Regions from separate parts of the Exiguobacterium sp. s191 genome, predicted to be linked through region 1. Evidence: a T-box and tRNA genes for the amino acid it is inferred to sense, from the RefSeq annotation. Region 1 holds a T-box; the other holds one or more tRNA genes.

Region 1 (8,580 bases):
GTTTGTGGTTGAACAACCAACAGGAATCATCGTATTAGTCTATCCGTTACAACTGCGTGCCCGTCCGAGTGAAGCCTTGATTCGGGTACTCGAACGAGAGTATGAAGTATTACTTGTCGACGCACCACGTCGCATCTCGTTTGAAGAGCATGGTCAACTGTTAAAAGAAGCATTACGTGAAGCCGGGAAACGCAAGCTACCGATTCATATCGTCGCCTGTAGCATGGGCGCACTCGTCGTTAATCGCCTGTTGCAAGAATATGAATTACCGGTCGCAAGCCTTGCGTTCATTTCACCGTTGTTTGATTGGCACCCTTCGAAACAACTCGGAGGCGTCAAACAAGTCTTCGCGAGTGCATTCGATCGTTTCCGGCCCGATGCACCACTCGGTACGTTGCCGTTTGGTCAAAGTACGGAAGATACCGTTCGCATCGGTGAACTGACCTATGCGCAGTACCGGGAAATCGAAGAAGAGATCGTCGTACATGACGAGGAACGAAAAAAACTGCCGCGTGTGAATTTGGCTTGTTTTTATGCACCAGACGATCAGTTCGCGGACGTCAAGTTGACGCTTGAAGTATGCCGGAAAATGGGTGGCGATCAGATTTACTTACAACGTCTACACGGTTTTCCACATTTTAGTTTCGAACGGTTGAACACACGGTTTGCAGAAAAATTAATGTTGTTCTTTAAGCTTGTTGAAGAATGAAATAACAAAAGTGATGCCTCTAAAAAGGGGCATCACTTAAGACTGAAGATAAAGTGCTATTTTTCTCCAATGAGAAGGATTGCGCTTTTTTGTTCGTCTCGCATCGTTTTCCAAGGACAAGCATCGCGCCGCTTCGCTGCAGGGTCGCTCTGGCTTGTGTCTCGCCTGAGGAAAGGGCGTGAAAAGGCGCGTCATTTTTTTGGCGTCAGCCCTTTTGTCTACAATCTGAAAAGTGATGCCTCTAAAAAAGGGCATCACTTTTTTGTGTCCCATCATCCTCGTACTTTTTTCTCGATCGCGATGATGAACGGGGGATGATTTTGTTGATTCAAGAAACGGTACTGGAGAACGGCATAATCTTGCTGATCAAGGGCTGTGACGTAATCGAGGACAGCGTCGCGTTCCCGTTTTCCTTCCAGGTGACCGTGATAGACGACGAGGACGACAAGACCGCCGGGAGCGAGGACCGGGAGGAGGGCATCGAGTGCTTCGAGCGTCTCTTCTCCTGTCGTCGTGATTGATTTGTCGCTTCCAGGCAGGTATCCGAGATTGAAGACACCGGCGCGGACAGGACGTTGTTCGTCCGAAAGACGGGCACCGACATGGATGTGGCTTTCATGATAAAGGTCGACGCGTGCTAACATTCCGGCTTCGTCGAGACGTCGCGTCGATTCCTCGATGGCTTGTGCCTGGACGTCGAACGCAAGAACCCTTCCTTCTGGACCGACGCGTTCTGCTAAAAACTGTGTATCATGTCCATTTCCGGCAGTCATATCGACGACGCAGTCTCCGGGTTCGATAACGGACTCGAGTAATTGTTTCGTATAAGATAGTACACGGGCAAGTGACATGGCATAGACTCCTGTTCCTATAGTCTGTTTTTCTAGTAATGGTTCAGTATGTGCAAGATTCTTTCTGCATTATATCATTTTTTGATTCGTTGACGAAAAGCGAAGTGGCTTGACAGTTAGGGGACGGATTGCGTAAAGTGGCAAGGTTGAGAATGAAATAGGAGGACCACAGGTATGCCAAAATTACCAAAAGCGGTCTGGATCCTCGTCCTTGCGATGGCCATCAATACGACGGGATCCTCTTTTTTATGGCCGTTTAATACATTATATATTCATGAATATTTAGGAGAGTCGATGACAAAAGCAGGGATGGCATTGTTCGTCAACTCGGCCTTAGCAATCGTCGGAAACTACTTAGGTGGAAAAGCGTTTGACCGTCTCGGTGGCAAGAAGACGCTTGTCATCAGTGTCATCGGACTTGTCCTGTCTTCCGTCGGCTTGTTGCTATTTCATCAGACGTACCTCGGATACGTCGCGATGCTTGGATTGATTGGATTCGTCGGTGGGATGGTTTTTCCGACGATCTACGCGATGACGGGTGTCATCTGGCCGGAAGGCGGGCGCCGTGCCTTTAATGCGATCTATGTCGCACAAAACGTCGGTGTAGCGCTCGGGACAGCAGTCAGTGGTCAAATCGCTGCCTTTTCGATTCAGTACATCTTCATCGCCAATCTCGTCCTCTACATCGCCTTTGCCATCATTTTGTTCGTTGGTTTGTCCTGGATTCAGGCACCGGCGCGGATGCATGCGGCGCATGACGAAATCGAAACGACACGCACACCCCTTGCACGCGGTGCGGCACGGACGATGTTGCTCGTCTCGATTGGTTATGCCTTACTTTGGTTCGTTTATGTGCAATGGCAAGGAACCTTTGCCGTACACACGAAATCGCTCGGTGTCACGATTTCCGAGTACTCGATTCTTTGGACGATCAACGGAGCACTCATCGTGTTCGCACAACCTTTACTAACACCAATTCTTCGTTGGTTTGGAGATGACTTAAAGCGACAATTGATGACCGGTACAGGAATCTTCCTCTTGTCTTATCTGATCGTTCCGTTCGCAGGCGGCTTCAAGATGTTCCTCGTCGCGATGATCATCCTGACGATTGGTGAGATGTTCATCTGGCCAGCAGTTCCTGCTATGGCAGCGAGACTCGCGCCGATCGGAAAAGAAGGAGAATTCCAAGGGTACGTCAATATTGCTGCTTCAGCGGGGCGGATGATCAGTCCGACCGTTGGAGGGTTGATCTACGATGTATCAGGTATGTCAGCGGTCTTCTTGACATTAATTGGATTGATTCTGTTAGCGGGCGTCGTCTTCCTTCGTGCTATTCCAAAAATCACATCATGAGCATCATCTGTAAGACAGCGGACATTATGACCGCTGTCTTTTGTTACGTCATTCGTTAGAAAATCATAAAATAAACATTTAATAATATGGAATATTTCGGCAAAGAAACGGGTACTTTCTAATCAAGAACTTGAAAAAGAAAGGTCATATGAACGTTGCTTCTTTTTGACTGGAGGTGCACGAATGGAAAGGTGTCAATTCATCACAGATGCCGCAACTTGGACGACACACGTACAGCAACAGCCTCTTGATATCTTCTACAGTCACCAATACGTCACGCTCAACGCTAGACCGTCTGAGCAAGCGGTGCTATTCCGTTATGAAGGTGATGCAGGAACCCTGTTCTATCCCTTTTTGAAGCGCCGGATTTTTGATACGCCTTATTCGGATCTCATCACGCCGTATGGCTATGGTGGACCGGAAATCATCGGTCAACTGACTGCGACTGAAATGCAGCATGCACGCTTATTGTTTGAAAGATGGGCAGAGCGAGAAGCGATCGTCTCGGAAATGATTCGCTTTAATCCATTGACGGGTAATGAACGCTTCATGCGGGATTGGACGAAAGTCTCCTTCATCCGTCATACAACGAGTATCGATTTACGACCTTCACTAGAGGACATCATGCAGACATTTCATAAGAAGACAAGAAGTATGATTCGCAAGTCGCTTGCCTCTCCTTTAACCGTTAGAACAGGAACACGAGACGACCTACCTGTCTTTGTAGCGTTGTATCATGAAACAATGGACCGAAAGAATGCTTCGGCTCATTACTATTTTACGGACAGTTATTTTGAACAATTATTTGAAGCAAATCCACTCTGTGAGCCATTGTTACTGATTGCGGAAATCGACGGAGAACCTGTTGGTGGATACTTCGTATTGCTCGGAAAAGAATATGCCCACGGTCATTTGATTGGTTGTAAGCGGGACGAAGCGAAGATGTTCCCGAATCAGCGACTCGAGTACGAAGCGATTCTTCAGGCGAAAGCACGCGGTCTCGTCGAACAACATCTCGGGGGTGGATATCAAGAACGGGATAGTCTCTTTGAGAGTAAATGCCGTTACACCGGGTATCGTTTATTTGAGTATCATCAAGGAAAATCGATTCTTCAACCAGCCGTATACGATCAGTTATGTATACGATACGGGTCAGATGCTGATTCAGATTATTTTCCGGCTTACCGACAAACCAGTGTCCAAATGGCGACAAGTTAAACAGTAACTAAATGAAGAAGGCGAAACGACTACATCGTGTAGTCGTTTTTTTGATATGCTGAAATCATGATAGATCAATTAAGGGGGATGTGTCTTGAAAAAACGAGGTCTTATTTTTGATATGGATGGGGTCATCTTAGATAGTGAAATCCGCTACTTTGAGGTCCATCAGCAAATGTTCAAAACGTTATCGATTCCGCTCGATCCAGTTCAGTATGCGACGTTCATGGGAAAAACAGGAGATGAGATGTGGGAAGAACTTGTCGCGCAACACGACCTTCCAGAAACAGCGAGTGCGTTACTTGAGGAAGAACATCGCTTGTTTCAAATTCATGCAAAACCGGAGGAGTGTGGGTTAAAAGAGGGAGTCAGACAAGTCATTGAACAAGCGGCGTCTCTTGATTACGATATCGGGATCGCCTCCTCGAGTTCGCTTCAAAAAATCGAACGCGTCATCCGTCATTATGAGCTTCCAATCACACATTACGTCAGTGGGGAAGAAGTCGTGCGTTCAAAGCCTGATCCTGCGATTTTTCATCTTGCAGCATCACGAATCGGGCACGCACCTGAAGATTGTCTCGTCATTGAAGACGCTGCGAACGGGATGATCGGCGCTAAAGCAGCAGGTATGGAAGTGATTGCGCTTCTCGATGATCGGATGCCGATGCAACGTCTAGAACAAGCGGATCATGTAGCGCGATCGCATGCAGAAATCGAGGAAATTTTACGGAAGCGTTGACGCTTGAGGAAGAAACAGATTACACTAGGAAAAGATAGTCAATTGCATGGAACTGAAGTAGTAGGGGAAAGGTGCCGTCAAGAGAGCTGGTGGAAGGTGCGAACCAGTCGGTAACAACCGTGAACTCGTCAGGGAGCACGATTCGTGAAGTCGTAGTAGCGAATCCGGTCTTTCACACCGTTATCCGTGAATCAAGCGGTCTGTCATAGACAGACAACGTGGGTGGTACCGCGGAAGCCAAACCGGTCTTTCGTCCCTATTCCTAGGGACGGAGGACCGGTTTTTTTAGATTAGAGGAGGAAAAGACATGCCGTACAATCATCGCGAAATCGAACTAAAATGGCAGGCGCGTTGGGATCAAGAAAACGCCTTCGTCACGACAGAAGATCCAGAAAAAGAAGGGTTTTATGCCCTTGATATGTTCCCGTATCCGTCAGGTGCCGGACTTCACGTCGGTCATCCGGAAGGCTACACAGCAACCGACATCCTCGCACGGATGAAACGGATGCAAGGATACAACGTCTTGCACCCGATGGGATGGGATGCGTTCGGATTACCAGCAGAACAATACGCCCTCGATACAGGGAATGACCCACGTGAATTCACAGCGAAAAACATCGAGACGTTCAAGCGTCAGTTGAAAGAACTTGGATTCTCCTATGACTGGGATCGTGAAATCAACACGACAGATCCGAAGTACTACAAATGGACACAGTGGATCTTTACGAAGTTGTATGAAAAAGGACTTGCGTTCGTGGACGAAGTCGCGGTCAACTGGTGCCCAGCACTCGGAACCGTTCTTGCGAATGAAGAAGTCATCGACGGATTATCTGAACGCGGAAATCATCCGGTCGTGCGTGTCCCGATGCGTCAATGGGTCTTGAAAATCACGGAATATGCGGATCGTCTTCTTGAAGATCTCGATGACCTTGATTGGCCGGATTCTGTCAAAGAGATGCAACGGAACTGGATCGGAAAATCAGAAGGTGCTGAAATCGACTTCACGATTGATGGACACAAAAAACAAGTCACGGTCTTTACGACACGTCCGGACACAATTTTTGGTGCGACGTACCTCGTGCTTGCGCCGGAGCATCCATTCGTAGCTGACATCACGACAGCGGATCACAAGGAAGCCGTCGATACGTACATTTCGCAAGTCCAAACGAAGTCGGACCTCGAGCGGACGGATTTAGCGAAGGAAAAAACAGGCGTCTTCACGGGTGCTTTCGCCGTCAATCCAATCTCAGGTGATCGTCTTCCAATCTGGATCGCTGATTATGTCCTTGCTTCGTACGGAACGGGTGCAATCATGGCGGTCCCAGGACACGATGAGCGCGATCATGAATTCGCGAAACAATTCGACTTGCCAATCGTTGAAGTCGTCGCGGGTGGAAACGTTGATGAAGCAGCCTATACAGGAGAGGGCGAACACGTCAACTCGCATATGCTTGATGGTCTTGGAAAACAAGAAGCAATCGAGACGATGATTGCTGAACTCGAAACGAATCAAGTCGGACGTAAGAAAATCACGTATCGTCTCCGCGACTGGTTGTTCAGTCGTCAACGGTATTGGGGCGAGCCGATTCCAGTCGTTCATATGGAAGATGGTTCGATGAAGACGCTCAGTCAAGAGGAGTTACCGCTTGAACTTCCAATCATTCCGGAAATCAAACCGTCTGGTACAGGCGAATCACCACTTGCGCTTGCGGAAGACTGGTTGGATTACACGGATCCTGAAACAGGAATGAAAGGGCGTCGCGAGACGAATACGATGCCACAATGGGGCGGAAGCTGCTGGTACTATCTTCGTTTCATCGATCCGCACAATGAAGAGGCGATCGCGGATCCAGAAAAATTAAAATACTGGCTTCCAGTCGATATTTACATCGGTGGTGCGGAACACGCCGTTCTCCACTTGTTGTATGCGCGCTTCTGGCATAAAGTCTTGTATGATGCAGGCGTCGTACCAACAAAAGAACCATTCCAGAAGTTGTACAACCAAGGGATGATTCTTGGAGAGAACAACGAGAAGATGTCGAAATCACGCGGTAACGTCATTAATCCGGATGAAATCGTTAAATCGCATGGTGCGGATACGTTACGCTTGTACGAAATGTTCATGGGACCACTCGATGCATCAGTTGCCTGGTCTGAGAACGGTCTTGACGGGGCGCGTCGTTTCCTCGATCGTGTCTGGCGCTTGTTCGAACGGACAGCAGACATTCAAGACGTCACGGAAGTCGATGCTGACTTCGAGCGGACGTACCACCAGACGGTCAAGAAGGTCACGGAAGACTTCGCGAATATCCAGTTCAACACCGGAATTTCGCAACTCATGGTCTTCGTCAACGAAGCAAACAAACAGCCGGTTCTTCCGCGTCACTTCCTTCGTGGATTCATCCAATTGTTAACGCCAGTCGCACCACACCTTGGTGAAGAACTCTGGGAACAACTTGGATTTGAAGAGACATTGACGTATGCAGCATGGCCAACATTCGATGAATCGAAACTCGTCAGCGATACGATGGAATTCGTCATTCAAGTGAACGGAAAGGTTCGCTCGAAAATCGAAATCAACATCGATGCGACAAAAGAAGAAATCGAGGCACTTGCCTTTGCTGATGAAAAGACACAAGAATGGATCGGCGACAAAACAGTTCGTAAAGTCATCGTCGTACCGAAAAAATTAATCAATATCGTGACAAACTAAGCCATAGCCCCTTTCATTCGTTTGATGCGAATGGAGGGGGTTTCTTCATTTCCGTCGCAAGTCCGCTTTTTTTTTCAACGACCTTCTGCTACACTGAATCAGAAACCGAGAAAGAAAGGCGAGTACCATCAATGAAACGATCTTATATAGTCTATACAACGATTTTTGCTGTCGTTTCGGGGTTGATCCTTTGCGTACTGCTCGTCTTCTCGAAGCCGGAGACGTTGTCACGTATTCAAGAAACGTTCGCGAAAATCGAGACGCAATCAAAGCATCAGGCAGCCGTTAAACAGGTGCCACCGAAAACGCCTTCAGCTATTCCGAACCCGGAAGAGCCGTTAATCAAAAATGTCCAACACATGTTATATGATGATTCCATTGGTTCGTACCTCGTCGTCACAGACGATTATCGTTTCTTTGAAATCAGTGGAACCGGGGAACGCATCAACGCATCTTTCCAGTTAGAAGAAGGAAAGTTGTTGCTCGCTGGTCTAGACGGTATGACGCTGGTTGACGGGGAGACCGTCGCGTTACTGACGTCGAATCAGATTCTGGTCACGATTACGCGAAAAGACGGTGTCTGGAGCGAAGAAAAACGTGAAAAAGTACAAGGAACGACGATACGGGATAGTTTCCACGGTCTTGGATATGATACGAAGAAAAAAGAATTCTATACGATTAATCATATTCGAGCACTGGGACGAGTCGAGGTGACCTATTTCGCGATGAAAGAGGATAAGATCAAGATTGATCCTGACGCCTCGGAAAAGAAAAAACGTGCGTTGAAGAAAAAACAGAAACCACCTTATCTGTCAGTCATCAAACGCGAGAAGATTGAAGCGGCGAGTGGGATGCGAAGTGATGCGAAGAAATCGTTCGAGTCCGAGTTCCGTCCGATTGGTCTTGCTGAACGACAAGGTCGGATCTACACACTCGATTCAGAAGCGCTCTATCTCTATTCGATCGATCGAAAGGACAAAACGATCACGGGCGAGAC
Region 2 (8,580 bases), 620 kb from region 1:
CGACGTTTCAATCGATTGAATTTCGTCAGCTGTCGCATCCCCGTTCGCGACAAGCGTTTTCCCGTACAAGACACGAATTGGATCATGTTTATGAATCAAATCGTATAAGACCGGGTTCGTATTCATCGGTTCATCCATTTCGTTATGACCAAAACGACGATATCCGATTAAATCAATCATGACATCCTTCTTAAACGTTGCCCGGTACTCGCTCGCGAGCAAAGCGACTGCGAGACAGCTTTCCGGCTCATCCGCGTTGACGTGGAAGACTGGGATCTCGTAACCCTTAGCCAGGTCACTTGAGTAGCGCGTCGAACGGGAGTCCGTCGGCTCCGTCGTGAAGCCGATCGTGTTGTTCGCGATGATGTGAATCGTTCCACCGGTGTTATATCCTTTGAGGTTCGCTAAATTTAATGTTTCAGCAACGATTCCTTGACCTGGGAACGCAGCATCACCGTGTATCAGGATTGCAGCAGCAGCCGCTTGCTCTTGGCGTGGTGCACCTTTTTGTGAGCGATCATCTTGTGCCGCACGTGTGAAGCCTTCGACGACTGGGTCAACGAACTCAAGATGCGACGGATTGTTCGCAAGCGTCATCCGCACGTTACGTGTCTCTTGCTCGAGTTTTCGGTTTAAACCGAGGTGATACTTCACGTCGCCCGTCCAACCGTACGTGATCCCGATCGATCCTTCAGATGGTACGAGGTCGTGGTTCGGTGCATGCTGGAACTCAGCAAAGATCATTTCATATGGCTTCCCAAGTACGTGCGCCAAAACGTTCAACCGTCCACGGTGTGCCATTCCGATATTGATCGTCTCCGACCCATTCGAGATGAGGTGTCCGACGATCGTGTCGAGCAATGGCACCATCGCGTCAAGTCCTTCAATCGAGAAGCGTTTTTGACCGACATATGTTTTGTGCAAGTATTTTTCGAAGAGGTCCGTTTCAGCTAAGCGTTTGAACAACTGTTTCTTTTGTTCAGCGTCTAGCGTCGCCGTCAAAGCACCTTGCTCGATTTTCTGTCGGAGCCATTTCTTTTCATCGAGATCGTCGACATGCTGGAACTCAACTGCGGCTGCTCCCGTGTACTGCGCTTTTAAATGTTCGATGCCTTCAAACGCGTCCTGTACACCAGTTGGTGGTTCAGGACAGACGAGTGAGACTGGCATTTTTCGAAGATCTGCCTCTGTCAATCCGTACTGACTCAATTCGAATAATCCTGTTTCTCGCGGATGGTCCTTCAGCGGATAGATATCCGCCGCAAGATGTCCTTTTGCACGAATTTGTTCCGCTAAACGATTCGCCGCAAGATATTTTTCGAAATCTCCTGTCTCGACTTGCATCGGTACGACTGGTTCCGTCACGGGTGCACCATGCTCTTCGAAATAAGCACGTGTCTCCTCATCAACGGATGTCTTGTCTTCTAAAAAACGCTCGTACAATTCAATGATGTAGCCAAGGTTTGGTCCATAGAATGCTTGTTGATCTTGCTCGTGGCCTGCCATGTACGGTTCCCCCCGTTTCTATATTTCTCCCCACACATCCAGTGGATACTCGATGTGTTTCCAGCCCTCTACCTGTTAGCGCTTTCAAAAGGAATTGCATGAATAAAACGCTGAACTTCATGAGAAGGAATGAACGTGTCATTCTTCCATGAAAGTGCCTTCGTTACTATATTACTACTCTTTTCCTGTGTGTGCATTTCGAATTCCCAAATTCTCACGCTTAAATGTATAAGTTTTTCTTATGAGCGCTTAGCCAGTTATTTATGATTCGTTAAAAAACCGGCGTATCCGAATTTAGATACGCCGGTTTCATCATAAGACTTTACTAAGGAACGATTGCGTCCGTTCGTGTTGTGGAGAATCAAACAATGCTTGTGGTACGTTCTCTTCGACGATATAGCCACCATCCATGAATAAGACGCGATCTCCGACCTCACGAGCAAATCCCATCTCATGGGTCACGACGACCATCGTCATGCCTTCAAGGGCAAGTTGTTTCATGACGGCAAGCACGTCACCGACCATTTCCGGGTCGAGCGCTGACGTCGGCTCATCAAATAACATGATTTTCGGATTCATTGCAAGCGCGCGGGCAATTGCGACCCGCTGTTTTTGCCCCCCAGATAATTCACCTGGATAATTATCCGCTTTTTCACGTAATCCGACTTTATCGAGTAGTTCAAGTGCCCGCTGTTTCGCCTGTTCTTTATCCGATTTACGCACTTTGATCGGTGCAAGCGTGACGTTTTCTAGCACGGTCTTATGCGGGAAGAGATTAAAATGTTGAAAGACCATCCCGACTTCTTCCCGGACCTTGTTGATATCGACCTTTGGACTCGTAATATCGAAATCATCGACGATGACGGTACCACCTGTAATCTCTTCCAATCGATTCAAACAGCGTAAAAACGTACTTTTCCCAGATCCCGACGGACCGATGACACAAACGACTTCTTTTTCGGCAATCGAGACGTTGATGTCTTTTAAGACTTCATTCGAACCGAATGATTTCTTTAGATTCTTTACTTCTATGATACTCATCGTAATGTAAACCTCCGTTCCAAGAACTTCGCCACTAAGGACAAGAGATAAATGATGACGAAGTACATCAATCCGACGACGGACCAGACGATGAATGGTTCAAACGTCGTTGACTGCTGCACTTGACCTTGTTGTGTCAAGTCAGCGATCCCGATAATCGACAACAACGATGTATCTTTTAAGCTGATGATCGATTGGTTCGTAATCGTTGGTAACATCCGTCGGAATGCTTGCGGTAAGATGATCTGTACCATCGTTTGACGCCCTGTCATCCCGAGTGAACGCGCAGCTTCTGTTTGTCCTTTATCAATCGACTGGATACCAGCTCGAATGATCTCCGCAAAATAAGCACCGGCATTGATTGCGACCGTCAGTATCCCTGCATACATCCGGTCCATCGATAACCATTCGAGCGAATTGAGTCCAAAATAGATGAAGAATAACTGAACGATGAACGGCGTTCCGCGAATGACATCAATATAGACAATTGCGATCCCGTTTAAGATTTTTGATGGTGATAACCGCATCAATGCGACGACTAAGCCAATCAGAAAGCCGACGATGACCGCGATGATGAAAATATACAATGTGACTTGAAGCCCTTCCAAGAAAAATGGAAATGCGGTTTTGACCACTTCCATTGGCTATCCCACTCCCTTATCGCCTTGCGACTTATTTCAGATACGTGTCAACGATTTTATCGTATTCACCGTTTTCTTTCAGATTCGCAAGTCCTTTGTTGATTTTCTTCATCAGATCCTCGTTCTCACCTTTTAAGACAGCGATTCCGTAGTTGTCCCCGTTGAGACGGTCTCCGACAAGTTTTAATCCAAGGTTTTGTTGTTTGTTTGCATATGAGATGACAGGATAATCTTCAATCAAAGCAGCAGCGTTACCGTTCTTCACTTCTTGGAACATCGCTGGACTGTCATTGAACTGTGTGACCGTGAATCCCAGTTTGTCTGCGTTATCCGTTGCATATTTCGCACCCGTCGTTCCCTTTTTGACGGCTACTTTTTTCCCTTTTAAATCGTTGACGGATTTAATACCATTCTCATCTTCTTTGACGACTAGAATAAGACCAGCTTTGAAGTATGGATCCGAGAATGTGACGACTTTCTTCCGTTCTGGCGTAATACTCATACCAGCAATGGCAACGTCCAATTGATTTGCTTGAAGTGCCGGAATAATGCCGCTAAAGTCCATCGCTTCAAATTGAATCTTGAAGTTCTGATCTTTCGCGATTGCTTTCATGAGATCGATGTCGATTCCTTTGTACGTATCCCCGTCTTTATATTCGAATGGTGGATACGTGACGTCAATGCCGACCTTATAAGTCTTTCCTTCAGACGACTCTTCTTCTTTCGAACCGATGCTACATGCACCAAGTACGAGAACACAGCTCATCAAGAGCGCTAGCAAGATACTCCCTTTTTTCATGTTTGTTTCCCCTCTCCTATGTGTTAAAGATTGTCTACTTCACTTAGTACTTTCCCTGAAGAGTACCCTCTTTAAAACGTATTTTACCAGAAAAATTCTAAAAAGATAAATATTTCTGAATTTTTATTCGTTGTAATCGTTTTCTATTCAGCAACAAAAAAGAAGGCAACCCCTTGCTGGGATTGCCTCCTTCAATCATTTATGCCGCCGAGAGGACTTGAACCTCCACGGTGTTGCCACCACTAGATTCTGAGTCTAGCGCGTCTACCAGTTCCGCCACGACGACGTTGATTTATGATATTAATATAGCGGGTAACGAACTGAGTTGTCAATCATTTCGCAAGATGTTGCGAACGAACTTCTCGACGACATCATCATACAATGCCGGATCCTCAAAATAGGCCATCGCGTGAGCGGCATTTGGAATGACGACGAGCTCTTTTTCCGTTGGACAAGCTTCATACAGCTCATATACCATATCTGTCGGTACAAACGTATCCGCCCCACCATGGATGAACAAAATCGGTACCTGTGCTTTTTTGACTTGTTTCAACGCTGATGCTTCACGGAACGTATAACCTGCCTTTAGCTTCGTCAATACGCTCGTCATGCCTAAGAACGGAAAGTGTGGTAGTCGATACATCCGCTTCATCTGATACGCAAGGACAGCATTGACGGACGTATAGGCACAATCAGAAATGATTCCTTTGATTTGTGGTGGGAGTTGTTCGCCACTCGTCATCAATACGGTCGCCCCTCCCATCGACACCCCATGCAAGAACAGTTTCGCATCCTGTCCGATCCGTTCAATCAGATAGTTCGACCAACTGAGACAATCTTCCCGATCATGCCATCCGAATCCGATATAGTGACCGTCACTCATTCCGTGTCCACGATTATCGGGCATCATGACATGGAAACCGGCCTGATGGTACAGATAGGCGAATCCGGCTAAATCCGTTCCGACGCCTCCGTACCCGTGCACGAGAATGACGATCCGATCTGACGGAACAGGTGACGGAAGAAAATGCCCGCGTAACGTTAAACCGTCTTTCGCTTCAATCTCGATCCGCTCAAGCGGTTGCTCCTTGATCCACGTCTGACCAGGTTGCATCAATCGGACCATCTCGTCACTTAAATCTCGATTATTCGATAAGAATGGCTTTGGATTCGTGGCGATTGCCATCTCATAAAAATAATAACTCGCTGCTACTAATCCGGATCCGATGACTCCGATTCCAATTTTTGTTCTGCGACGCATCTGCCCCACTCCTTCTTTCCGTTATAGCTCGATCTTCAGTTGAGCAGCATGGTCATCCTCTTCATCCTGCAAGACTTGTTGACGTAATCGTTGTTCTTGTTGCTGACGCCGGTAGGCAAATTCCTGGACAAGCTCTGTACCCGTGAATCCATCTTCTACGAGTTCGCTCAATAATTCCGTTTCTGTCTCGACGACCTCCCCCGGACGTCGCATGACGAGAACATCTCCGACTTGTGCAATCAGCAATTCATCTTCTAGACGAAGTGCATCGTAAAATGGTTCCGGTAACGTCATTCGACGTGTCTCCGGATTGATATGGACGCGTTTATAAACGCCTAATGCTTGAAACTTACGACGTGCCATTGCGTGCTCTCCTTTTTAGTTGAACGTCAGATCGATTCGTGAATCTTTCCCTTGAATACGAACCGTCCCCGTCGCTCCATTGATTAACGTCAACTGTGGCGGTTGATGACCGATGTCAAGATCATATAAGACTGGTAAGCCCGTCTCATCCGCGAGATATTGATATACGTCTAGCCATGTCAGATCTTCTATAATCCTTGCAGACGTACGGCCAAATAAAAAGCCAGCCGCATGGTCGAACCACCCAGCATACGCCATTTGTCGCAGCGTCCGGTGTACCTCTGCAGAATTCGCTTCAGACACCTCAAAGTACCAGAGTATCGGTTCTCCGTTGATCTCTTCACGCTGGAAACGCTGCACATCTCCATACGGTGTCCCAATCAGATGGCGAATCGTCTCCAGACACCCACCAAGTAACCGTCCAGCCACTTCTGTTCGCTCATCAAGTGCTTTCCATTCCGTCGCTTCCGTTAGCTGAAATAACGAACCTGTTGGACGTTCTTCATCAGTCCACTCGGGTTGATAACGATCGGAAGCCCATTGTGTGACGGTTCCTCCAGTTGGCGTCGCGAGCACCCGTCGCCAGGCACTTGTCGTCTCGTCCCATTCTTCACTCCGAAGCTCAACGAAATTCGGACCATGTGCTGTCGCGATTCCCGTCTGAAGCGTCAGACTGAGCAATAACGTACTGATATCGGAATAGCCAAGCAACCATTTTGTTTGGTAAGTAGCTAGCGTCAACTCGGGTAAAAGATCAATGGCGCGTTCCCCACCAAATGGCGGGATGACGGCATCAATCGTCTCATCCGTCATCATGTGATTCAATTCCTCCGCCCGTTGTTTGACCGGTGCACTCTCAGCAAGTTGATGCGACCAAATCGTTTCGCCTAAACGGACGTTCATTTGCCGTGCTTGTACCTGTTCAACTGCTTGTTCGACCCATTCCTGTTGCTGTTCACGTAATCCGGAGGAGGGCGCCGTCACTCCGATCGTTTGACCTGTCCAACCTAAAAATGGATATTTCATGGTGACCCCCTATAATGTCATAGTGTGAAACTATCTTCTCGTCAAAATATGAGTTCATTATACCGTTCTTATGCCGCATTACCAACTTTTATCCTGTTCGAACGTCGTGATACGAACAAAAAAACACGATTCCGTACGAGCGACCTGAATGAACAAGTCAACTCGACGAAACCGTGTTTGATTCCTTAGCTTGATGCTGATAGTTCAGCGTATTCCTCTTGCGTGAACGCACGGGAGCGTGTCAAAAAACGTTTCCCTTCGACACCTTCAAGAGAGAACATTCCGCCTCGACCATCCACGACATCAATGATGAGTTGCGTATGTTTCCAGTACTCATATTGATCTTCATGAATATAAAACGGACAACCACCGATCTCTCCCAGTTTTTTATCCTGATCTCCCAGGAATAGATCACCCTGCGCAAAACACATCGGGGAACTGCCATCGCAACAACCACCAGATTGATGAAACATCAACGGACCGTGTTTTTCTCTCAACTGGTCGATTAACTCTAGACAAGCTGCTGTCGCCTGAACACGTTCCACCATTTGCATCCACGTCCTTTCCGACTTAGAAGAAACCGAGTTTATTCGGGTTGTAACTAACGAGTAGGTTTTTCGTCCGTTGGTAATGGTTGAGCATCATCTTATGGTTTTCACGTCCGATCCCTGACATTTTGTAACCACCAAACGCCGCGTGAGCTGGATATTGGTGATAACAGTTCGTCCAGACGCGTCCTGCTTCGATCGCACGCCCAAACCGATAAGCACGGTTCATATCACGTGTCCAGACGCCCGCACCAAGACCATATAACGTATCATTCGCAATTTCGAGTGCTTCTTCTTCCGTCTTGAATGTCGTGACCGATAGAACCGGTCCGAAAATTTCTTCTTGGAAGATTCTCATCTTATTGTGTCCTTTGAAGATCGTTGGTTGGATGTAATATCCTTCTGCGAGATCCCCTTCGAGCATGTTGCGCTCTCCACCGATGAGACATTCTGCGCCTTCTGACTTACCGATTTCAAGATATGAAAGAATTTTCTCCATCTGCTCGTTCGAAGCTTGAGCACCCATCATGACGTCCGAATCAAGGGGATTTCCGATCTTGATGGCTTTGACGCGCTCAAGAACACGTTCCATGAACGGTTCGTAAATCGATTCTTGAATCAAGGCACGCGACGGACACGTACAGACTTCTCCTTGGTTCAACGCGAACATCAGTAATCCTTCGATTGCTTTATCGAAGAAAGCATCGTCTGCCTGCATGATATCCTCAAAGAAGATATTCGGTGATTTCCCACCGAGTTCGAGTGTGACTGGAATCAAATTTTGTGATGCGTACTGCATGATCAAACGTCCTGTCGTCGTCTCACCCGTAAAGGCGATTTTTGCTATCCGTTTGCTCGACGCGAGCGGTTTCCCTGCTTCAAGACCAAAACCGTTGACGATGTTAAGAACACCCGGTGGGAGTAAATCCTCAATGAGCTCAACGAGTACCATGATGCTCGCTGGTGTTTGTTCTGCTGGTTTTAAGACGACGCAGTTCCCTGCCGCGAGTGCTGGCGCTAGTTTCCAGACAGCCATCAGGAGTGGGAAGTTCCATGGAATGATTTGACCAACGACGCCAAGGGGCTCATGGAAGTGATACGCTACCGTGTCTTGATCGAGTTCGCCGACCGAACCTTCTTGGGCACGGATGACGCCGGCGAAATAACGGAAGTGATCGATTGCGAGCGGTAGATCGGCGTTGAGTGTCTCACGGACCGCTTTCCCGTTCTCAAGTGTCTCTGCATAAGCGAGCATCTCAAGGTTTTCTTCCATCCGATTCGCGATTTTATTTAAAATGTTTGAGCGTTCCGTTACAGACGTTTTCCCCCATGCTTCTTTTGCCGCGTGTGCTGCGTCAAGAGCCAGTTCGATATCTTCTTTACCGGAACGAGCGA

Evidence for each region. A T-box is a leader RNA that pairs with one kind of tRNA and senses whether it is charged. The one in region 1 lies ahead of leuS (leucine--tRNA ligase), so its partner is inferred to be a tRNA-Leu.
Region 2: it encodes a tRNA-Leu, which carries the amino acid that the T-box ahead of leuS (leucine--tRNA ligase) is inferred to sense. The anticodon was not compared.

Annotation. Positions count from the first base shown of each region.
Region 1 is NZ_JACSNC010000001.1:1,702,630-1,711,209, reverse strand. It holds gene KNQ09_RS09065 (serine aminopeptidase domain-containing protein) at 5-709, shown strand; gene mnmM (tRNA 5-(aminomethyl)-2-thiouridylate-methyltransferase MnmM) at 982-1,581, opposite strand; gene KNQ09_RS09055 (MDR family MFS transporter) at 1,735-2,913, shown strand; gene KNQ09_RS09050 (peptidoglycan bridge formation glycyltransferase FemA/FemB family protein) at 3,097-4,131, shown strand; gene KNQ09_RS09045 (HAD family hydrolase) at 4,226-4,870, shown strand; T-box leader at 4,909-5,131, shown strand; gene leuS (leucine--tRNA ligase) at 5,178-7,583, shown strand; gene KNQ09_RS09035 (hypothetical protein) at 7,715-8,580, shown strand, end outside.
Region 2 is NZ_JACSNC010000001.1:1,082,055-1,090,634, forward strand. It holds gene KNQ09_RS05870 (2-oxoglutarate dehydrogenase E1 component) at 1-1,506, opposite strand, end outside; gene KNQ09_RS05875 (amino acid ABC transporter ATP-binding protein) at 1,819-2,547, opposite strand; gene KNQ09_RS05880 (amino acid ABC transporter permease) at 2,544-3,188, opposite strand; gene KNQ09_RS05885 (transporter substrate-binding domain-containing protein) at 3,220-3,987, opposite strand; tRNA gene KNQ09_RS05890 (tRNA-Leu) at 4,190-4,273, opposite strand; gene KNQ09_RS05895 (alpha/beta hydrolase) at 4,316-5,248, opposite strand; gene KNQ09_RS05900 (hypothetical protein) at 5,270-5,611, opposite strand; gene KNQ09_RS05905 (S66 family peptidase) at 5,627-6,637, opposite strand; gene KNQ09_RS05910 (hypothetical protein) at 6,686-6,826, shown strand; gene KNQ09_RS05915 (DUF779 domain-containing protein) at 6,823-7,185, opposite strand; gene adh (aldehyde dehydrogenase) at 7,208-8,580, opposite strand, start outside.